DNA from 3 places in the Sulfurovum aggregans genome. Region 1 is predicted to be linked to each of the others. Evidence: riboswitches for the same ligand, from Rfam matches in the RefSeq annotation. Region 1 holds a riboswitch; each other region holds the start of a gene.

Region 1 (8,106 bases):
TGTTCCTGGATCTCTATCCCTGTACCCATATTCGGATCAGCTTTCAAAACTGCCGACATTACCGGAACATTGTCGATCACTGCGGAGATAAATCCAACTCCTATATTGACCGCTGTTGGCCCGAACTGATCATACAGAGCTGTAAAATATTCCAGGAACCCCAGAAAATGAAGCCCGCCGACAGCAGCTAATATACCAAAGAAAAAGAGCAGTGTATCATTTTCTATCTTGGCTATCCAGGAAAATACATTCACTGAGTTCTTGCTTCCTCTCTGATTTAACTGATACGTATAGAGTTTCAGAATCGCTAGACCGAACATCATTCCCCACATTGCAGGAAGATGCAATACCTGGTGTGAAACCACTGCCATTGCAATAGTAAAAGCAAAAAGTCCTATAATGATCTTTCCACCTTCAAGTATTTCTATTTTCTTCTCATCAGTGTTAAATGGAGGATTTCCGTTCGGAACAGCATTGCTAAGCAGAAATGCGGTAATCAGCCATCCAATAAAAGAAGCTGGGAAAAGATAAAGGAATTCATCAAAACTGGCTCTTCCGTCAACCCAAACCATCAAAGTCGTGATATCTCCGAATGGGCTCCACGCACCTCCTGCGTTTGCTGCTACAACGATATTGATCGCTCCGGGAACTAGAAAGTTCCTGTTTTCTTTATCAATTGTGATCAATACGGTTGAAAGGATAAGTGCAGTGGTCAGGTTATCTGCTACAGGAGAGATAAAGAATGCCAAAAGTCCCGTAACCCAAAAAAGTTTTTTATAAGTATACCCCTTAGAGACAAGATTATAGCGTAATAAAGAAAAAACTCCTCTGTCGATCATTGCTTCGATATAGGTCATTGCAACAAAAAGGAAGAAGAATATCCCTGCTATCTCAACAATAAGGTGTTCCACCTCTGTTTCAAGGGCATGTCCGTCCAACCCGTTGATCGCAAAATAAAGACCAATAAGCATAAAAATACCGGTTCCTGCGAAAAGAGCCGGTTTTGCTTTATTGATCCGATATTTGTCCTCTGTCGCAATAAAATAATATCCTACGACAAAAACAGCCAAAGAGAGTATTCCTACCCATGTAGTGGTCAAGTGCAAATCATGCATTCAAATCCTTCATAATTATATTTTGTACCTCAGAAGAGTAAGCCTTACGACTCTATGTAATGAGACCCCAAAGACTCTTTTCTTGCAAGTGCTGCATCAACAATGGCTGAAGCCGTATTGAGTCTCAATTGAAGTAAACGCCCTATCTCATGGTTTTTCATATCATAAATAAGGTTTTTTGCTTCATGCAAGCCTTTGGTGGTCCTGATAATCCCTATATCATCCCACATCACCTGACGTAGTTTCTGTTTATATATCTTATCATTTTCTTTGTGCAGAATATTACCATAATCCTTCTCAAAAGTAGGTGTTTTTACTACCTGATGGCCTTTACCCAAGAGATGATCTACTGCACGTTTTGCAAAAACCACTCCTTCAAGCAGAGAATTGGAGGCCAAACGGTTTGCACCATGCACTCCGGTTCTGGCTGCTTCTCCGATAACATAAAGCCCTTCCATACCCGGAATACACCCATAGGTATCACACTTTATACCGCCATTTGCATAATGAAATGCCGGAGAAATGGAAACCCTGTCTTTTGGAAAATGGTATCCCAAAGCCTCAAAGGTCCGTGTGATATTGGGAAAACGTTCATGAAACCATTTTTCTTCAAACATAGAAAAATCCAAATATACATTTTCACCTCTCTTTTTCTTATAATCGAAAATACCTCTTGCCACAATATCACGACTGGCCAATTCTCCCCGTTCATCATAATCAAACAGAAAACGGTTTCCTTTTTCTCCTACAATATGGGCCCCCTCGCCTCTCAGGGCTTCTGTAAGCAAAAGTTTCCGGGCATATGGCGTATCTACAAATACAGTCGGATGAAACTGCATAAATTCCATATCTGCCAATTCAATACCCTTTTCAACACAAATACCATGTATATCAGCACTGACCGTACGGGAATTTGTATTGTAGGCATAAAGTGAACCTATACCCCCCGATGCGATAATCACATCATCCGCATAAATAGTTGTCGGTTCATAATTAACCGTTGCTTTTACCCCATAACATCGACCATTTTCAATGAGCAGATCATAAACAAGTGTATTTTTCTGAAGTTGATGTTTATTTTGTACCATCATAAAATAATGCATATAACGTCCTGTAGCATCACCTCCGGCATGAAGGATCCGTGCTACCGAATGTGCCGCCTCTTTAGTATAAAGCAGATTTCCGTTTTCATCTTTATCGAATTCCATTCCCTTGGTGATGATATCGGCCGTGGTCTCAATGGATGTACGGGAAAGTATTTCCACTGCTTCTTTATTGTTATGATATGCCCCCGCCGCCATAGTATCTTTTACATGTACAGGGATATCAGCTTCGTTTAAAGCAGTGACCATTCCTCCCTGTGCATAAAAAGTATTACACTCCCAGGGAATATCCTTACAGACAACCAGTACCTTTTTACTTTGAGGCAGCTGCATCGCAGCATACAACCCCGCAATACCTGCACCAATGATCAATACATCATATTTTTGCACACCGATCCTTTATATATTTCTTTAATTTTCTACTTACTGTCTGCTATCTGCTCACTGTCCGGCTCATATACAGGAGTAGTCTTGTGTCCACACCCGACTATGACCATACAGCAAACAGATGTTATAATAAATGCATGAAAAAAGCGTCTATGATTTTGTCTCATCTTGTCAATCAACCTCAATTTAAATATCTAAAGCAACAGAATTGTTATCAAAGGTATATCTCACTTCTTGGAGCAAAATGGCAAAAAGCTATCGCATTTGTTTATATCAAGAACGATACACTTTTTGTAGCTGTTACTCACCCTGGCTTTAAAATGGAACTTAATTATAATAGAGATTTATTAAAAAGCGTATTAACACAACTTAGAACCCATAGTCATGGATGTGAGACAATGAAAGCTGACAAAGTCATAGTGTTCCACAGCAAGTATCACCCTGTTATGGAAGAAGTGCTTGAGGACACTGTTCCATATTACCATGAATCGGCATCCTCCGACTTTAACATAGAAAGTAACGATGATGCACTTAAAGAAAAATTTGAACAGATCAAAGCACAGATCAAATGCAATCAGTAGTTCAAAATCTTCCGCATTCTGCGGGTGTATATCAGTATTTTGATGATAAAGGGAAACTGCTTTATGTGGGAAAAGCAAAAAATCTTAGAAACAGGGTGAAAACCTACTGGCGTTTTACTCCGGATTTCAGACCAAACCCCAGCCAAAGTTCACGTATTGTAAAAATGCTCCATGAAGCAAAAAAACTGGAATATATCATTGTAGATACTGAAGAAGATGCACTTATTTTAGAGAATTCACTTATCAAGCAACTGAAACCAAAATACAACATTTTACTGCGGGATGACAAAACCTACCCTTACATTTATATTGATGAATCTGTAGATTATCCCCGGTTTGAAATTACACGTAAGGTAGTCAAAGGTAAGGATATAACCTATTACGGCCCTTTTCCTACAGGAGGAAAGGCACTGCTTGATGCACTGTATGAGATCTATCCTTTGGTTCAGAAAAAATCTTGTCTCAGGGAAGGAAAAGCCTGTCTTTTTTACCAGATCAAGAAATGTCTGGCCCCCTGTGAAGGAAGGATCACACCTCAAGCTTATGGAGAGATCATCAAGGAAGCAAAAAATTCTATTGTCAAACGTAAAAAACTCATCTCTACATTAGAAGAGAAAATGACCACTCTGGCCATACAGGAAAGATATGAGGAAGCAGCTGCAGTAAGGGACAACATTCAGGCTATTTCATCTCTTACCGTCTCTTCGAGTATTGATTTGGCCAATGAACTTGATCTTGATATCTTTGCCATACAGAACGGAGATGAAAGAGGTGTCATAGTCAAACTCTTTATGCGTGGAGGGAAGATCATCTCTTCTACACACTCTTACTTTAGGCATACACATATTTTTGATGAGAACGAGGCTTATAAGCAAGCTCTGTTAGAGTTTTATACTATTGACACACCCCATATCAGCAAACAGATACTTACAGCTCACTCCTTTGAAGATGCACCACAAGTCATACAGACACTCAGTAGCCGTTTCAAGAAAAAAGTCAACATACTCACCCCTCAGAGAGGAGCCAAAGCCAAACTTGTCTCTCTGGCTTTACAGAATTGTGAAGAGTTACTGCGCAGGAAACAAAGTGATACCGTCATGGAACAGAAGATCGCTGATCTCCTGGATCTTTCTGTCATCCCCTACCGTATAGAAACATTTGACAACTCCCACATGATGGGAGTTGCTGCAGTTGGGGGGATGGTCGTCCGGGATGAAGGAAAATGGGATAAAAGTTCCTACAGACGATATATGTTACATGCACGTGATGAGTATGGACAGATGAAAGAGATGCTCTCCAGACGCATAGCAGACTTTAAGGAGCATCCCGCACCGGACCTTTGGATACTCGATGGGGGTCAGGTGAACCTAAACCTTGCACGACGGCTTCTCAAAGAAGAAAATGTTAACCTCGATGTCATTGCTATCGCCAAAGAAAAACTTGATGCCAAGGCACATCGTGCCAAAGGTGCTGCAAAAGACCTTATTTACTCTATCAATGGGCTCATGGAACTCAAAGCGAATGACAAACGTCTACACTGGATCCAGCGCCAAAGAGATGAGGCACACCGTTATGCCATTACATACCATCAAAACAAAAAACGTAAAGAGGATACACAGATCTCGCTACTGAACAAAAAAGGTATAGGTAAAGCAACTATCAAAAAGTTGATCGATTATTTTGGGACTTTTGAAGCGATCGAAAATGCTTCACAGGAAGATATCATAAGAGTTACGAACAAAAAAATATCAGATATTATTAAAAATAATAATCAATAATCACACATTATTTAATATTTTTTACTAAAAACTTCTTAATTCATTCTATTTTTAGTTTAATTGTTATAAGGTTTTAAGAATGGGATTGTTAGTTATATTTTCTTTGGGCTTAAATTTAAAGGACATAATATAATTTACAACTCTAAGTTAAAAAGCTAAACTCATTGTGAAGTGGGGACAGAAAACCATGGGTCTCATGTAGATTGCCAGGTTACCATAGTAAACTCTATTACTTTCAAGTCTACTACGTACTGCACTTCCTTCTTAATAAAATTAAAAAAGGATAAGAGAACATTATGAACAAACCTGATCCAATTGATGAAGAATACAAATTTGAACAAGGGTTGATAGTAAGTTCTACGGATCTCAAAGGCATTATTACTTATGCCAACAGAAAATTCTGTGAAGTTGCAGGCTATACTAAAAATGAACTTACAGGGAAAAACCACAATATTGTGAGACATCCTGATATGCCCAAGGCAGCTTTCCAGGAATTATGGGATACAATAAAAGCAGGAAAAGAATGGACAGGGATCGTTAAAAATCTTCGTAAAGACGGTAGGTATTACTGGGTATATTCACATATTGCACCTATTGAAACAAATGGCGAAATCACCGGTTACAGTGCTGCCAGAAGGCCTGCCACAGCAACAGAAATTGCAGAAAGCATACCTATTTACAGAAACTTGACAGAACAAGAAAACAATTAAGAAGGAGTTATTCATATCATGTACTATATCACCAATGAAAACAATCAGATCATTGCTATTGATTCTATGCTGTTAGCTATACTTGGAGTAGAAAACATAGATGGACTTTATAGAGGAATCGCTTTAGAAAATATTACCTTCTCTTCATTAACAGAAGATGGGAAGATCACGGTCACCACAGTTCAGAATGAAGAGACTTATCATGCTGAGAGCCATACCCTCTCAGGTATACTTGGAAACATTACTTTAATTCAACTCCAACCCTCTTCTGAAAAATCAGAACTTTTAGCTGATGATACTCCTGAAACAGATGATATGTATCATGAGAAAAAACTTTTTGATCTTATCATGCCTGAGACTCAGGAGGAGACCGTAAATGATATCCCTTCCGAAGTGCTTCCGGCTATAGAAACTGCCGAAAAGGAGAATGAAAACAATAACGAACTTTTTGATCTTATTCTGCCTCACACACCTGATGATGAAATACATGAAATACCCGATACAGAAAAAGATACGTCTCCTATTTATATCGATGTCGAAAATATCAGTAGGGAAATAGGTATTACACCTGAAGACTACAATACTTTTTTAAATGAATATATCGATACAGCTCTCTCTTTTGAAAAAGATCTTCAAAGCACAGATGAAAAGAAACGTTTTAATGCGATCCATATGCTTTCTCATCTTTCAAATGTGTTACATCTTCCTGTAATCACCGAAATAGTAACACAAATCGAAAATGCTTCTGCAGGGGATCAGGACGAGTATATAGAATCATTTTATGCAACACTTGCCAGGCTGAGTACTTCCCTCCCGGAAACAGAGAAGGAAGAAACTGAAACTGAATCCGATACAGCAATCAAATATTTCAGCAGTATCGATCTTTCCGATATCAAACCTATTCACTTTGATTTCCAACTTGAAGAGGCTGCAAGAGAGTTAAGTCTTCCTGTGGAACTTATTGAAGAATTTGTATATGATTTCATCAAACAGGCACATGAAGAGACAAAAAAAATGTTACAGGCTTATGAAAAAGGCGATTTGAAAAGTATACAAAAAATAGGCCATCTGCTTAAAGGTGCTGCCAGCAATCTGCGTATCGACCCTCTTGCTGATACACTTTATGAGATACAGTTTTGTGAAGATATCAGTAAAATGGAAAATTTGATCAAACATTACTGGGGACACTTCTTATCTCTTGAAAGACAAATGAATCTTACATCAAAATAAAAGGAATAGACAATGACTATACGTAACAGACTTAAACTAATTGGACTAGTGCCGATTTTACTTCTTATTTTACTATCAAGTTATTTCTTTATAACTTCATACTTGAATTTTGAAAAAGCCCATGCATTAAAGACTGTCTTAAGCAATAATGCAAAGCTCAGCCAATCGCTTACTCAAGTCGGTAAAGAGCGTGGCCTGACTGCACTCTATTTGGGAGGTGACAGGAAAGACTTTTCAGATTTGTTGAAAAAACAGAGACAGAATACAGACAATTCTCTTCAAATGCTAAAAACAGAGTTGGCCATAAAAGACACAAGCTATACCCCTCTTCTTTTGAAACTGCTGGGAGGAAATAACTATCTTGATAAAAATAGGTATCAGGCCCTTTTAGCAAATATCAGCATACTTCCGTCTATCAGAAAAGAGGTGGATAATACTGATGCAGATTTTAAAAAGGTCTTTTTTGATGAATATACAAAAAAGATCTCCAACCCCATTCTTGATAATCTTCTGCAAGTCAAGAATTTTGCACTGGATACAGAGATATCTTCCCTGATCTCAACTCTCTCCCAACTTTATACACTCAAAGAGAATGCCGGCCTGGAAAAAGGATTCATTGCATATTATATGACCAAAAAAGCATCTATGTCCTTTGATGAGATCGCACTGTGGGATGAATTTAAGACAAAAGCAAATATCTTTGATCTTAAGCAAGTAACAAATACAAAATTGCGACAGCAGTTGGAACAGGTCCTTACGACACCTAAGGCCAGAGAGATGCTGACAGAACTTGCAGAAACTTCATCTGCCATTCAAACCGATGTCGACAACGGTGACTATGCTGAAGAGCCTATAGACTGGTTTACACTTCAAACACAGAAAATATCACTTTTTGACAAAGCAGAACTTATTGTTTCCAATGCTTTATGGGAAAAAAGTGATATGTTCCTCCAAAAGCAACTTTTCCTTCTTGCCATTGCCACAGCTATCTGGTTATTGAGTTTTATTCTGGCCTATCTTGGATATACAACTACACGAGATATTACAAGAAACATTAAAGAGCTTGAAGATGTATTGAATAAGGCCGTAGATGAGATGAAAAGCAGTGATCAGTATCTCTCTTCAGATACCGCTTCCATCGAAAATATTGATCTCGATACGCATGAGGGGACAAAAGAAGCCTATAAATTCCTGGAAACACT
Region 2 (8,106 bases), 100 kb from region 1:
CAACACCGGCAGCCACACAGGTATCGTAAACACCTTTGACAAATTCATCTGTGAAGTGGTAATTGTTCACCAAACCACCGTCTCTTATGGTACAGTCAAAAACTTTTATATCTTCCCTGGCAAGAAGCATAGATCCATGTTTTTCCAGCATGAATTATCCTTATATCATTAAATTAGAAAAATAATATCGTGTTATCGTTTGTGTTTGTATTAAAGAGTTGGTAATTTGAGATATTTTTGTGTAAGTTGGGAAATTGTAGGTCGGGTTGCCCTCATCCCGACATGAATTGGCATAAAATAAAAATTGCCATGTTATATATATATTTGGATTGTCGGGATCAGGGGAACCCCGACCTACACCCTCATCATCTAGCGATGGATTATTATTGATTTATGATTTGAATTGATGTATGCATTACCACGTGCAACGTGGTAACGAGTTAAAAATAAAAGGTGCGTTGGCAAACGCACCCTATTTAAACTGCATAATACGTAGCATTCCTATGATGCACCACCAAAGCTGTCGTACTCTGCTCAGGATGTATCTGGAAAGTTTCACTCAGTTCTATACCGAACTCTTCAGGCTTGAGCAGGTCGAAGATAATTCTGCTTTGCTCCAGATCCGGGCATGCCGGGTAACCGAAGGAGTATCTGGCTCCCTGGTATCGGTTCATTCTTACATCACGCAAGGTATGTCCTTCGTCTTCTGAGGCGATATTCAAATCCAATCTTATCTGCTTATGTGCTACTTCTGCCAAAGCTTCGGCCAGTTCTACTGAGAAGCCGTGTACCATGTTGTACTCCAGATATTTACCTGCATCGTAGAGCTCCTTTTCATAGGCTGAGAACTTCGGTCCTGCACTGACACAGGTCAAGGCAATGACATCATGTCTGTCATGATGGAAGAAATCACTGAGTGCCCGGTGTGGTTTTCGTCCCTGTCTAGGGAAAGAGAACTCATGGACCGCTCTGCCGACAATGTTTGCCAGAGGCTCCCTGTTGGCATTTGCATCTACATTCCACCCTTCACTCTCATCAAAAAGTATCAACTCCTGGTCATTGCTTCTGCATGGATAGTAACCGTAGATGATGGTAGGTTCAAAAAGATCTTTCTCTATAAACTCTCGTTTTAAACGTTCATAGGCAGGATAAACTGTTTTATCAAGGAGTTTTTGGTACTCCTCTTTACTCATACCCTTGCTTTTGTAACCCCAATGCATCTTGATAACTGTTTTCTGGTTTACCCAGCTAAAGACCATATCCAGATCCAGATCTTCTTTTTTAAGTACCCTTCTTCCCCAGAACGGCGGTGTAGGTACCGGTGCCGGCTCCGGCATTTTGATCTCTTCAAAAGGAGGGATGACTACCTCTTTTTTGGCCTTCTTCTCACGTTCGACCATATCTCCTGCCAAACGGGTATCCAGTCCGACACTTGGGTCTTCATTGTACTTTTCTATACGACTCATAGCAATGACCCCGTCAAACGCATCACGACAGTAGAAGATAGGACCTTTGTAGATGGGACGGCAGAAGTCATCCACAAAACTGCGTGTCAATGCAGCACCGCCTAACAGTACCGGTATCTCCATACCCATCTCTGCCATCGCTTCAAGATTGTCTTTCATGACTGCTGTGGACTTTACCAGCAATCCACTCATTCCTATGGCTTGTACATTGTGTTCCCTGTGTGCTCCAAGGTAGGTTTCCAGATCTGTTTTGATCCCTACATTGATGACTTTAAAACCGTTATTTGAAAGAATGATATCTACCAGATTCTTCCCTACATCATGCACATCCCCTTTGACCGTACCGATGACCAGTGTCGTATCTGTCTCTTTCTCCTGCTTGGTCAAATATGGGTTCAGATAATCCACAGTTGTCTTCATGGTCTCCGCTGACTGCAGAACAAACGGCAACTGCATCTGCCCCGAACCAAAAAGTTCACCTACGACTTTCATCGCATCTATAAGTATCTCATTGACGATATGGTCCGGGTCTATCTCTTTTCTGGCCTCTTCAACCAGAGGTATCATACGCTCTTTGTCACCGTCAAGGAGCAGTTTGGAGATCTTCTCTTCATAGCTCATTGCTTCATACTCTTCATCTGTAGCAGAATCATCTACGGTTTTGTCTGAAAAATGTTCGATGAACTTAAAGAGTGACTCATCATCAGGATGGAACAACAGCTCTTCACAGATATCAATATCTTCCTGGCTCATCTTTGCCATAGGAATGATATGTTTTACATTGATGATCACCGATGTCATTCCCGCCTGGATACAGTGGTGCAAAAAGACTGAATTGAGATAGATCCTCGCATTCTTATCGAGTCCGAACGAGATGTTGGAAAGTCCCAGTGTAGAACCTACTTCAGGGTGTCGTTTATGCAGTTCGCGTATGGCTTCAAGCGTTTGTATGGCTGCATCACGGTACTCCAAATCACCTGAACCCACCGTAAAAGTAAGCATGTCAAATATGAGATTTCTGGGATCAATGCCGTGACGGTTCACGCAGAGGTCATAGATACGTTCTGCCATAGCAAGTTTGTCTTTTGTCGTCTTTGCCATCCCTGTCTCATCAATGGTCAGACAGACCAGTGCTGTTCCGTAACGTTTGGCCAACTGACAAATGGCATCAAGTTTCTCTTCCCCGTCTTCAAGGTTGACTGAGTTGATGATGGGCTTTCCGCCAATACATTTCAACCCTGCTTCCATCGTGTTCACGCGGGTGGCATCAGGCATAAGCGGCAGAGGTATCTTTTGGTTATATAACTCCATCACTGCTGCCATATCTGTAGCACCGTCACGCCCTGCAAACTCTACATTCACATCAAGACAATGTGCTCCATCGCGTACCTGTGCCTGCCCTACCGTTAAAGTTCCCTCATAATCTCCAGCGATAATGAGCTCCCGGAACGCTTTAGAGCCCGTAGCATTACTTCTCTCACCTATAAGTAAGGGTGCCGGTTTTTGAAACAATTCGACACTGTTGAAAAGTGAAGCAATACTTGGTTCTATACTCCCTGTTGGCTTTTTAGGTTTTATAACTTCTACAGCTTTTTTAAGTGCCTGTATATGTTGTGGTGTTGTTCCGCAGCATCCACCTAAGAAACTTACTCCATCAAAGGCTGTGAACTCCAACTGTTTTTCAGTGAATTCATCCGGTCCCATAGGGTAATAGGTATACCCTCCACGGTTTTGGGGAAGTCCGGCATTGGCATGTACTGAAATAGGTATGGCACAAAGTTCACTCAGTGTCTTAAGATGTTTTTTTACCTGGTCCGGCCCTGTACCACAGTTGAAACCAAGCGATAGAATGTCAAACGGTTCCAAGATCGTTACGATGGTCGTTGCATCTGTACCGATAAGCATAGAACCACTAAGTTCTATCGTTACAGAGACCATAACAGGCAGTTCAACTTCTCTCTCTTTATTTGCATCCTGACAGGCATGCAGTGCTGCTTTTATCTGTAGCGGATCTTGACATGTTTCCAAAAGGAAGAGATCACATCCACCATCAATAAGACCCAATGCACAAAGTTTATACCCTTCATACATTTCATCATAATGAATATGCCCTAAGGATGGCAGTTTTGTTCCCGGGCCTATGGAACCCAGTACAAATCTGGGTGCTTCATCTGTACCATATTCTTCACATATCTCTTTAACAAGCAATGCACCTTTTTTTGAAAGTTCATACGCACGTTCACCCATTTGATATTCATCAAGTACCCATGGCATTGTTCCAAAAGTATTGGTTTTAATAAGGTCTGCTCCAGCCATCGCATAACGTTTATGTATACGTTTTATAAGATCAGGAGCAGTATCATTAAGAAGTTCATTACATCCCTCCTGATCCGTACCCTTATCATCGATCCAGGCTTCTTTTGGTACTTCAAGATCTTGTATCTGTGTACCCATGGCACCATCAATCACTAAAATACGTTCTTCCAATAATGAATTTATCGTTTCATCAATAGACAAAAAACTTCCTTTAAAGGGGTATTACATCACCAACTCTGAAGAGCTTAATATTCAAGGCAGTGTTTTCACCCGTATATAATGTTGTAATTGTAGCAAAGTATGGAATAAATCTAATTAAAGAAGCAACTATCTTGTCTCTTATAACTATATAAGCTATAGATGGATATTATTACAAAGTATATACATTGTAAAAACTAAACTCATTGTGAAGTGAGGACAGAAAGTCATGGGTCTTATATAAAGATTGCCAGATTGCCTAATTGTATTCTGAGATATATCCTTTCTTGTTTCTACTCAAAACTGCTGAACTTCCAATGCTAAAAATCCTCTGAATAATGGAGCTACATATGGGACAAACTATAAAAAATATTATTACCGGTAAAACAATTACGAAACCTGAACCTATAGATGAAGAAGTGATCTTTGATGGCGGTGTGATGATCACAGAGACAGATACTGCAGGGATCATTACTTATGCCAATCGTAAATTCAGAGAAATGACAGGCTATTCAAAAGAAGAACTGATCGGTTCACCGCACAGTATCAACAGACATCCGGATATGCCAAAAGCTGCTTTTAAAGGTATGTGGGAAACAATTAAAGGCGGGAACTACTGGGAAGGCTTTGTCAAGAACATGACAAATGAAGGAAAATATTATCTTGTTGTTGTCTGGATCAAACCGAAATTTGATGATAATGGAGAAATTATTGGCTATATTGCAGGAAGAAAGATCCCGGATAAAGACTCTATGCAGAAAGCCCTCTCCCAATATAAAGAGATGGTTGCTGCTGAGTAATCAGCAGCTTTTTTACATTAGAGACTTTTTTTTGCTTCTTGCAAAGCAGCGATCACCGCATCAATATTCGTTTTAGGGATATGCACTTTCCAATCCGGTTCTCCGGCATCAGCCTGAAGAGAGATACCGATACTTGCTACACTTTCACTACCCTTCCCATAAGGCTCAACTATGGTTGTAATAGAGATTTTTCCATCTTTTGTGCTTCCAAGTGCAATTTCATCTATTTTTGTTACTGTCCCACTCATATTAATCCTTTATATTATATAGACTGATTATATCACAATTATTTTCGTTTCAGTAACCCAGCTATCTTTGCTTGCATACGCAACCACATTTTATGGTCTATGGCAGGAAAACCAGCATAGGTTTTTCCTCCTTCAAGCGATTTTGTTACACCGCCTTTACCGGCAATAGTCGCAAAAGCACCTATTGACAGATGACCGGCTGTTCCACTTTGTCCACCCATAACCACATTTCTGCCTAAAGTAGTGGAGCCGGCAAGTCCTACCTGTGCTGCACAAAGCGTATGTTCTCCTACATCACAGTTATGTGCGATCTGTATAAGATTATCCAGTTTGGTACCTTTACGGATAATAGTAGTACCGAATACTGCTCTGTCTATGGTACAGTTTGCCCCTATCTCAACATCATCTTCTGCCACAGCATTACCATTTTGATAGATCTTTACATGCTCTCCCTGTTTTGTATGTGCAAAACCATATCCGTCACACCCGATCACCGTACCACTGTGAATAATACATCTTTTTCCCAGCTTTGTTCCATGATATAGCGTTACATTTGGATGCAGTAATGTATCTGAGCCTATTGTCACATTATCACCGATATAACATCCTGCCAATATAGTTACATTATCTCCAAGTGTAACATTTTTACCAAAATATACACGCTTGTCTATATCGCATCCTTCACCCATATGAGGGTGTTCGCCTTTAGTCTCTAATTTATGTGCAAAGAATTTAGTAGCCAATGCTAATTTCAAGTAGGGCTCATCTGTGATAAGTGCCATAGTCGTTGAGGGTAATAACGCTGCATGTTTTTTCTCTATAAGTACGGCTGCTGCTTTTGTATGAGCTAATTGTGATGCATATTTACTATCATTAAAAAAACTAAGCTGTGTAGGTGTTGCTTCACTTAAAGTATGAATACCATCTATATCTATGTCATTTCCATTAATATCTATGTTAAGTTCTTGAGTAATTTGGGAGAGTTTGTAAGTCATAAAGAGAATCCTTTTATTAAAATAACCCTCGTTCCCACTCTCCTGAGTGGGAATGCATACTTCAATAAAATCAAAGAAATAAGCTTATACTTCTATAGCAAAACTCTTATATGCATGCCCACACAAAGCATGGGAACAAGTTCAGTAGTTAAATTATCTTTCAATAGCCACAACACCACCACGTACAACTTCACTAGGATTATAACGTTGTGCAGCTTCAATAAAATGTTTGATACGGTTCGGTTCATCAGCCACTTGGGCAATAACCATTTCTGTCCCTACATTCACAATACCGCCATTATAGGCAGCACATAATGCCGATATATCACTAAGATTCTCAGCAATAGGGAATTTTACAAGGACCATCTCCTTTTCAACCATCTCTTCATGCTCGATCACCTTATAGACAGGGATAAGCTTATGAAGCTGTTTTGTGATCTGTTCCATCACTTTTGTAGAACCATTGGTCGCAATAGTAATATGTGACATATTGCTGTTAGGGATAGGTGCTACAGTCAATGACTCGATATTATACCCGCGACCGGCAAAAAGTGCTGTGACACGGGCAAGTACAGAACTCTCATTCATTACAATAACAGAAATAACCCGTCTTTCATTTTTAGAATTGGCCATTACTTCTCCTCCCCGTTATTTTCTGTTTTTTGGGGCAACATCATATTGAACAATGCCCCTCCTGACGGAACCATCGGAAGTACATTTTCAAAACGATTTACTGCAACATTCATAAAGCAGACTTTATCTTGCTTAATAGCATCTTTAAGTGCTGCATCAAACTCCTCTTTCGTCGTAACATCATACCCGATGCCCCCACATGCTTCAGCCAATGCTTTAAAGTTTGGCTGGAAAGTCAGATCCGTCTCAGAATAACGTTTCTCATAAAAGAAGGTTTGCCACTGTCTTACCATTCCTAAAAAATGGTTATTCAAAATAATATTGATAACTGGGATCTTATACTCGGCAGCAGTGACCAGTTCCTGCATATTCATCAAGATAGAACCATCACCGGTAATGTTGATAACCGTCTTCTCAGGGCATGCTTTTTTTGCACCGATAGCTGCGGGGAAACCAAAGCCCATTGTTCCCAAACCGCCAGAATTTATCCATTGACGCGGTCTGTCAAACGGATAATGCTGTGCAGCCCACATCTGGTGCTGTCCGACATCCGAAGTGATAATAGCATCTTCACCTATAAGCTCACCGATACGCTCTATAGCCCATTGCGGTTTGATCACCTCATCAGAATCCACATAGGACTGAGGATGAAGTTCATCATAACGCTTGAGTATCTCTCTCCATGCCTGATATCTGTCAGTATCGACATCATCAAGCAGAGGTATCATCTTCTCAAGTACCTGTGTCACATCACCTACAATCGGATAATCCACATCTACCAACTTCGCAATATTGGCAGGGTCAATATCAACATGTATCACATCTGCATATTTTGCAAACTCAGAAAGTTTGCCTGTCACCCTGTCATCAAATCTTGCACCAAGAGAGATGACCAGATCTGTTTCAGACATCGCCATGTTTGATGCGTAATTTCCATGCATACCGAGCATACCGAGAAGGAGTGGGTTTTTCGCACCCAATACGCCTCTGGCCATCAAGGTTTCAACCGCTGGTATCTGTGTTTTTTCTGCAAGCTCCCGTACCAGGTCACTTGCATTTGAAAGAACAACTCCGCCACCGATATACAGCAGAGGTTTTTTTGCAGACTTGATCGCTTCAACTGCTTTTTCTATCTGTCTTTTATTTCCTTTGTAAGTCGGCTTATAACTGGGGATATCTACAGAATCAGGATAGACGAACTCACCGATCTCGACTGTGATGTCTTTTGGAATATCCACAAGTACCGGTCCGGGTCTTCCACTGCGGGCAATATAGAATGCTTCTTTAAGTATACGGGGAAGCTCCTCAAGAGTACGCACTAAAAAATTATGCTTGGTACATGGCCTTGAGATACCTACAGCATCTATCTCCTGAAAACCGTCCGTACCGATAAGGGCCAAAGGTACCTGCCCGGAGATAACGACCAGGGGAATAGAATCCATATAAGCTG
Region 3 (8,106 bases), 480 kb from region 1:
ACAACTTAAAAAATATAAACATCAGTATCCCTAAAAACAAGCTTGTAGTCATTACAGGTATTTCAGGAAGCGGTAAATCTACATTAGCTTTTTCCACACTTTATGCTGAGGGGCAAAGACGTTACATAGAGTCACTCTCAAGCTATGCCAGACAGTTTTTAGGACGGGTAGGGAAGCCTGATGTCGATAAGATAGAAGGGCTTACACCGGCTATTGCCATCGACCAGAAGACAACCTCTAAAAACCCTCGTTCTACGGTAGGGACGATCACAGAGATCTATGATTATCTTAGACTGCTTTTTGCACGTGTGGGAGAACAGCATTGCCATGAGTGTGGAAAGCCTATCTCATCGATGTCCGCAAGTGATATTATCGAAGAGGTACTGAAGCTGCCTGACGGCGCAAAACTTGTCATTATGGCACCACTTGTCAAAGAGAAAAAGGGTACTTTTTCAGATATGCTGGAGTCACTGCGACACAAGGGCTATGTACGTGCTATGATAGATGGTGTAATGGTGCGCCTTGATGATGAGATAGAACTCTCTAAAACGAAGAAGCATACCATTAAAGTGGTAGTCGATAGAGTAGTGGTTAAAGAAGAGAGTCGTGACCGTATAGGGCAAGATGTAGAGAAAGCACTAAAAGAGAGTTACGGAGAGATGGAGATCGAAGTACTAAACTTTGAAGAGTTGGACTTGGACAGACAGCATATTCACTACTCTGAGCACTTGGCATGTTTTGATTGCAAGTTGAGTTTTGAACCTTTGGAGCCCGTAAGCTTTTCATTTAATTCACCAAAAGGTGCTTGTCCTGCCTGTGATGGGTTGGGGATCCGTTATGCCATAGACCTCAAAAAGGTCATAGACCAAGAACTCTCTATTGAGAAGGGTGCAGTCAAAATCATGTACGGTTTTAATAAGAGTTACTATACTAAATTTCTCAATGCTTTTTGTGAACAAAATGATATTGACATTAAAATACCTTACGGTGAACTTCCTGAATATCAACAAAAAGCTATACTTTATGGTATCGGCGGTACGGTTGATTTTACATGGAAGCGTCATAAACTCAAACGTGAATGGCCGGGGGTTGTGAAGTTTGCACATGATATGTTCAAAGATGAGAAAGACCTCTCTGAATATATGACCGAAAAAGTATGTGACAAATGTAACGGACACAGACTTAGACCACGCTCTTTGGCTGTGAAGATAGAGGGCAAGAATATTGCTGATATTATTGATATGCCTATTGAAAAATCTTATGCTTATTTTGCCGACGAGAAGAGTTTTTCTCATTTGAGTGAACAGCAAAAGATGATAGCAGAGTCTATACTTAAAGAACTTCAGGAGAGACTCTTCTTTTTGTATGATGTTGGATTGGGATATATTTCGTTAAATCGTGATGCAAGAACCATTTCCGGAGGTGAGGCACAGCGTATCCGTATTGCTTCACAAATAGGTTCGGGACTTACAGGTGTGATGTATGTACTGGATGAGCCCAGTATCGGATTGCATGAACGCGATACCATGAAACTGATTCGTACATTGAACTCTCTGCGGGATAAGGGAAACTCTGTTATCGTAGTAGAGCATGATAAAGAGACGATTCTTGCAGCGGATTTTATCATAGATATAGGTCCCGGTGCAGGAGAGTTTGGTGGAGAGATAGTCTTTGCAGGGGATGCAAAGAAACTTTCACGTGCCAAAACACTTACGGCTGACTATCTTTATGGTAAAAAAGAGATAGCTTATAGCCATGACAACCCGCAAAAAGAGTGGATAGAGATAAAAAATGTAACCCTGAATAACATTGAAAAACTTGATGCAAAGATACCGCTCAGGAACCTTGTGTGCATCACGGGTGTAAGCGGAAGCGGTAAAAGTTCACTGATACTTCAAACTTTACTTCCTGTAGCAAGAGAGCTGCTTAACCATGCAAGAAAGGTCAATAAAGTAGATGGTGTAGAGATCACAGGACTTGAGAAACTTGATAAAGTCATCTATCTTGATCAAAGCCCTATAGGACGAACTCCGCGCTCAAACCCTGCAACCTATACAGGTATCATGGATGAGATACGTAAACTTTTTGCACAAACGAAAGAAGCAGAATTGAGAGGCTACAAAATAGGACGTTTCTCTTTTAATGTCAAAGGCGGACGATGTGAGAAGTGTCAGGGTGACGGACAGATCAAGATAGAGATGCACTTTTTGCCGGATGTGCTTGTAAGCTGTGACGCCTGTGATGGTACGCGTTATAATGCACAGACAAGAGAAGTGTTGTATAAAGGGAAGTCTATTGCTGATGTATTGGCTATGAGTGTAGGGGAGGCATTAGAGTTCTTCAAAGCCATTCCTGCTATAGCTGTTAAGCTCAAGACACTGACAGATGTAGGTTTGGACTACATTACACTTGGGCAAAATGCAACTACACTTTCAGGTGGTGAGGCACAGCGTATCAAGCTCAGCAAAGAGTTAAGCCGTAAAGATACAGGGAAAACCCTGTATATTTTGGATGAACCTACTACCGGACTTCATTTCGCAGATGTAGACAGACTGACCGGTGTACTGCATCATCTTGTTGAATTGGGTAATTCGGTAGTGGTGATCGAACATAATCTGGATATGGTTAAAAATGCAGATTACATCATAGATATGGGACCGGAAGGTGGAAACAAGGGGGGACTTATTATTGCGACGGGTTCTCCGGAGAAGTTGGCTGAGGAGTATGAACAGACGGGAAGTTATACCGGTGAGTATCTGGCCAAAGAGTTGCTATAGCATCACTCTTTGCCATTTTAGTTTAGACAGCCATCACGGACGACGAAACTGTTTTTTCCCCTTTTTTTGACTTTCATAAGCAAAATTCAGACCCAGTTTAACAATATAAAGCATAATAAAACATGCTATTACTTCATATCCTATGGCCCAGGTCAAGATAAAAGAGGAGTGTTCAAAGAGAGAAAAAAAGAGTTTAGGTTCTCCTCCGGCAATATAAAAGAGAAGAAAAAGAAGACCGGCCAAATAAGGCAGTGAAATAAAATAGATGGCTAAAAACGGTTTTTCAAGACCTTGGGGGAAAAAAAGAGGTGTGTCTGAAAAATGAACTTCTTTTTGTGAGAACTTTGTAGATGATCTGATAGTTTTTTTTAATGGGGGATGCGTTACGGTTGCATGCATTATATGAGTTGATGAGCTCATAGGGCCACTCCTTTTTGCTATTGCAATATTTATTCAAGTGCTGATCTGAACAACCCGGCTGCCTTAAGAAGACCCGTGGTTTTCCGTCCTATTTTCACAAATAGTTTGGCTTTATTTACATATATATAGATAGTAACAATTAATATATTAATATTAAATTAAATCAAGATAGAAATAACAGTTAATAGGTTAAAATACATAAAAAAATAGGCTTTCTTTTGAAAACAATCACTATTATAGATACATTCGGCTTTTTCTTTCGCTCTTATTTTGCACTTCCTCCTTTACGTAATTCGGAAGGCTTTCCTACAGGGTTGCTGACAGGATTTATAAATCTTGTCGATTCACTCCATCGTGATCACAGTACAGATTATTTGGTATTTGCACTTGACAGTAAAGGGAAAACATTTCGAAATGAACTTTATCCGGAATATAAAGCAAATCGTGAAGCACCTCCTGAAGACTTGACAAAGCAACTTCCTATTGCCATAGAATGGATAGAACAGATGGGGTTTGCAAACCTTTCCCGTGAAGGATATGAAGCAGATGATGTGATCACTACAGTGACAAAGTTCGCCAAAGAACAGGGAATGAAAGTACGTATTGTTTCGCATGATAAAGATCTTTATCAGCTTATTGATGACGGTATGGTCGTAATGTATGATTCTGTAAAGAAAAAAGAGGTAGATGAGCAGGCATGTATAGAAAAATTCGGGGTAAATCCTAAAGATTTTGTTGACTTTCAGGCAATAGTAGGAGACAGCTCGGATAATGTTCCTGGAGTTAAAGGAATAGGAGTCAAAGGAGCGGCAAAACTGATCAATGAATTTCATACTCTTGAGAATATTTATGCCAATATTGAAAAATGTGGAACCCCTCGTATACAAAAGCTCTTACTGGAGAGTAAAGAGAAAGCCTTTTTGTCACGTGAACTGGTAACTATGAGAACAGATGTATTTAAAGATCTTGATCTTGAGAGTTTTGTCTTTGAAGACAGAAATTATTTGAGCTGTCTGCTAGATGAATTCGAACAGTATGAGATGAAACAGGCGATCAAAAAGGCACAAGTAGGGCAGAATGAAGCAGGTTGCAGTGATGTGGTCAAGCCCAAGCCAAAAGAGCCGATACTCAGTTTTGAAGCAGTCACTTTAGACAGCAAAGAGAAGTTGGACAGCGTCATAGAAAATATTGAAAATGACACAATCTTAGCTTTTGATACAGAAACTACAGGCTTGGATACCAAAGTAGCAAAGATGGTCGGATTTAGTTTTTGTACGGCAACAGATAAGGCATATTATGTACCTGTAGGACATAGTTATCTTGGTGTAGGAGAACAGGTACACATAGATGATGCGATCGTATCACTCAAAAAACTACTGAAACATAAAGTCGTAGGGCAAAATCTAAAGTTTGATCTCTCTTTGCTCTACAACCAGTACGGTCTTGATGAGGTCACCCCTTATGCAGATACGATGATCATGGCATGGCTTTCAGATCCCGGAAGCAAAGTAGGACTTGATACTTTGGCAAAGAAGTTCTTTAAGTATGATATGAAACCGTTTAAAGAGATGGTGAAAAAAGGGGAAGATTTTTCCGCTGTTTCCATAGATGACGCGACTTTTTATGCAGCTGAAGATGCCTGGATGACCTATCTGCTCTATGGTGCCATCAAAAAGAAGATGGAGCTTAGTTCTCTGACACCTCTTTTAACAGAAGCAAAAAATGTGGAGTATCCTTTTATCAATGTACTTATCCGTATGGAACGCTTAGGGATAAGAGTAGACCAGTCAAAACTACATAGTTTGCAAAAAACATTAAGTGGGGACCTTGCAACTTTAACGCAAGAGATCTATGCACTGAGCGGGTCTGAGTTCAATATCAAATCTACTCAGCAACTCGGTGTGGTACTGTTCCAACAGATAGGACTCAAAGGTGGCAAGAAAACAAAAACAGGGTACAGCACCAATGAAGCTGTACTTCAGTCCCTTAAGGGAGAGCATCCTGTTATAGAAAAGATACTTGAGTATCGGGAGTACCAGAAAATACTCTCTACCTATGTAGATCCATTACTTAAACTTGCCAAGAAGGATGAAGAGAGTCGTATCTATACCTCTTTTGTACAAACGGGTACAGCAACCGGTCGTTTAAGCTCACGTGACCCTAACCTGCAAAACATCCCTGTACGCTCTGCACTTGGACGTTCTGTGAGAGAGGCATTCGTAGCCAGAGAGGGATACAAATTAGTCAGTATAGACTACTCGCAAATCGAGCTTCGCCTGCTTGCACACTTTTCAAAAGATGCTGCTTTAATGGAGGCTTTCAATAATAATATTGATATCCACATGGCTACAGCAGTAAAACTTTTTGGTGAAGATGAAGCTAAAGAGAAACGAAATTTTGCCAAATCAGTTAACTTTGGACTACTTTACGGGATGGGGCCTAAAAAACTCTCTGATGAGTTAGGTATTAGTTCTAGTGAGGCTAAAGAGATTATCATCAATTACTTTGCATCATTCCCTACTGTAAAAAACTTCTTAGAGGGTATCCAGGAGAGAGTAAAGATAGATGGTTACGTAGAGACCATACTAGGTAGAAGACGACTCTTTGACTATGAGAGTGCCAACGGTATGCAAAAAGCAGCGTTTATGCGTGAGTCAGTCAATACAGTTTTCCAAGGGAGTGCTGCTGATCTGATAAAACTCTCTATGAATCAGATAGATGCGATGATACAAGATGAAAAACTAAATGCCTTTATGCTGCTTCAAATACATGATGAACTTATCTTTGAGATCAAAGAGGAAAGCGTAGAGGAGATATCTAAACGTTTTGTACATACAATGGAAAATGTATTAGAGCTTGATGTACCTTTGGAGTGTTCTGTGAGTGTTGGAGATAGTTGGGGTGAACTTAAGTAAGATATCTTCCTAATTAACATTCCGTTAGCATACATGAGCTATAATCGCTTCTTATTAATTTGAAATTTATGCGTATAGAAGGATTTTAAACCATGTTAAAACATATTTTATCCATGAAAATGGCAGTCTTGATGCTGTTTCTTTTTGGAGTATTGGCAGGTGCTGCAACATTTATAGAAAATGATTACGGTACACAAACAGCACAGGCACTCATCTATAAAGCCAAATGGTTTGAACTCTTTTTAGCCTATTTTATAACTATACTGGTATATCAGATAATAAAGTATAAAAGCTATAAGACAAAATTTCCGGTATTCCTTTTCCATATGTCATTTCTCATCATCGCTATAGGTGCACTTATTACACGTTATGTGGGTTATGAAGGTATTATGCACATCAGAGAAGGGAAGTCAACAAATTTAATGGTTTCCGATGTAAAAATACTGCAATTTTATGCTAAAAGTGCTGATAAAAATGCTTCTTTGGAAAAAGAGTTGTATTTCTCGACAATGACTAAAAACAGTTTATCCGAAAGCTTGAAACTAGGTGATAAAAAAGTAGATATTGAGTTGGTTAAGTATCTACCTACAGCGACTCAAGAGCTTGTATCGGATCCTCATGGTAAAACACTCTTGGAGTTGAAAGTCTCGGCAGGTGGTCAAGGAAAGATACACTATTTTGAAAAAGGAAGTATCAAGGATTTTGGTGGTTTCTATGTGGCGTATAATACGGCAAATACAAGAACAGATAAACCGACATTCATGATAAGCGGTGAAGCAGGTTCTTTGAAAGTACATTTCCCGTTTATCTTAAAAACACTCAATATGGAAACGAAAGAGTCGGCTGAGCTTACGGCCGGTGACAACAATCTTACACGAAGAATGTTATATCGTTTTGGAAGTAATGCGATAGTCTTAAAGTCCATACATGAAAAGGCCAGCTTGAAAACTGTTTCACATGATATTAAAACACAGTCCGGCCAAGCAGAATTCATTCAACTTAAAGTAAGTGTAGGTGATAAAAGTCAAGTTGTGACCTGTAAACCAAGAAAAGGGCAGACAGGTGAGTTGAAAAAACTTACACTGGATGGTGTGGATATAAGTTTGCGTATCGGTGCAAAGATCATAGAGTTGCCATTTTCCATTAAGCTGGAGAAGTTCAAGTTGGAACGATACCCCGGTTCTATGACACCTGCATCGTATGCAAGTGATGTCGTGCTCATAGATAAAGAGCAAAATATCAACATGCCGTATAAAATTTATATGAACCATATCTTAGACCATAGAAATTATCGTTTCTTCCAATCCTCTTATGATCCTGATGAGAAGGGAACAGTACTTTCTGTCAACCATGACCCGGGAACACTCCCGACATACATAGGGTATATTTTAATGACACTGGGGATGCTCTGGAGTCTGTTCATTCCGAACGGAAGGTTCCAGAAACTTCTGAAAGGAGCAAGAAAACTGCAGGAAGGTGCAGCAGTAGCGGTACTTTTTATGCTGTTGGCTTTTGTTCCGCAAGATGTGAATGCTGCCTCGCCACAGCTTGATCTTCAACAACAAAAAGAGATGCAAGCGTATGATCCTGCCCATGCAAAAAAGTTTGGGATGCTTGCTGTACAGGATCATCAGGGACGTATGAAACCGATGGATACTGTGGCGCATGAAGTCATTGCCAAAATTACAGGAAAATCCTCACTTTTTGGCTTAGAGCCTACGCAGATGTTCATAGGTATGGTCTTGCAACCGGAGCTTTACCAAAATATACCTATGATTAAGATAGGACATAAAAAGATAGCCCTTGATCTGGGCTTGCCTGAAGATGCAAAATTCGCAAAATTTACAGACTTTTTCAGTAAAAAAGACAATAGTTATAAAATTTTTAAAGCAGTTACTGATGCAAGCAGAAAAAAACCGTTGGAAAAGACACAATACGATAAAGAGCTAATTAAAATAGATGAACGTGTTAATGTCTCCTATATGGCATACCAG

Evidence for each region. Region 1 has a riboswitch for cyclic di-GMP ahead of ACZ48W_RS03950 (PAS domain-containing protein). Riboswitches for the same ligand answer to the same signal wherever they lie in the genome.
Region 2: linked by a shared signal. The riboswitch ahead of ACZ48W_RS03450 (PAS domain-containing protein) and the one ahead of ACZ48W_RS03950 (PAS domain-containing protein) in region 1 are both predicted to bind cyclic di-GMP.
Region 3: linked by a shared signal. The riboswitch ahead of ACZ48W_RS01450 (hypothetical protein) and the one ahead of ACZ48W_RS03950 (PAS domain-containing protein) in region 1 are both predicted to bind cyclic di-GMP.

Annotation. Positions count from the first base shown of each region.
Region 1 is NZ_AP042387.1:790,229-798,334, forward strand. Features, by position in the region: gene nhaD (sodium:proton antiporter NhaD) at 1-1,115, opposite strand, end outside; gene ACZ48W_RS03935 (L-aspartate oxidase) at 1,160-2,608, opposite strand; gene ACZ48W_RS03940 (DciA family protein) at 2,743-3,186, shown strand; gene uvrC (excinuclease ABC subunit UvrC) at 3,174-4,964, shown strand; cyclic di-GMP riboswitch class I at 5,109-5,183, shown strand; gene ACZ48W_RS03950 (PAS domain-containing protein) at 5,261-5,674, shown strand; gene ACZ48W_RS03955 (hypothetical protein) at 5,693-6,904, shown strand; gene ACZ48W_RS03960 (ATP-binding protein) at 7,007-8,106, shown strand, end outside.
Region 2 is NZ_AP042387.1:690,687-698,792, forward strand. Features, by position in the region: gene ACZ48W_RS03440 (aldolase catalytic domain-containing protein) at 1-151, opposite strand, end outside; gene metH (methionine synthase) at 477-3,983, opposite strand; cyclic di-GMP riboswitch class I at 4,167-4,243, shown strand; gene ACZ48W_RS03450 (PAS domain-containing protein) at 4,331-4,780, shown strand; gene ACZ48W_RS03455 (hypothetical protein) at 4,798-5,028, opposite strand; gene lpxD (UDP-3-O-(3-hydroxymyristoyl)glucosamine N-acyltransferase) at 5,067-6,023, opposite strand; gene ilvN (acetolactate synthase small subunit) at 6,177-6,656, opposite strand; gene ACZ48W_RS03470 (acetolactate synthase large subunit) at 6,656-8,106, opposite strand, start outside.
Region 3 is NZ_AP042387.1:305,662-313,767, reverse strand. Features, by position in the region: gene uvrA (excinuclease ABC subunit UvrA) at 1-2,777, shown strand, start outside; gene ACZ48W_RS01450 (hypothetical protein) at 2,811-3,197, opposite strand; cyclic di-GMP riboswitch class I at 3,243-3,317, opposite strand; gene polA (DNA polymerase I) at 3,416-6,112, shown strand; gene ACZ48W_RS01440 (cytochrome c biogenesis protein) at 6,205-8,106, shown strand, end outside.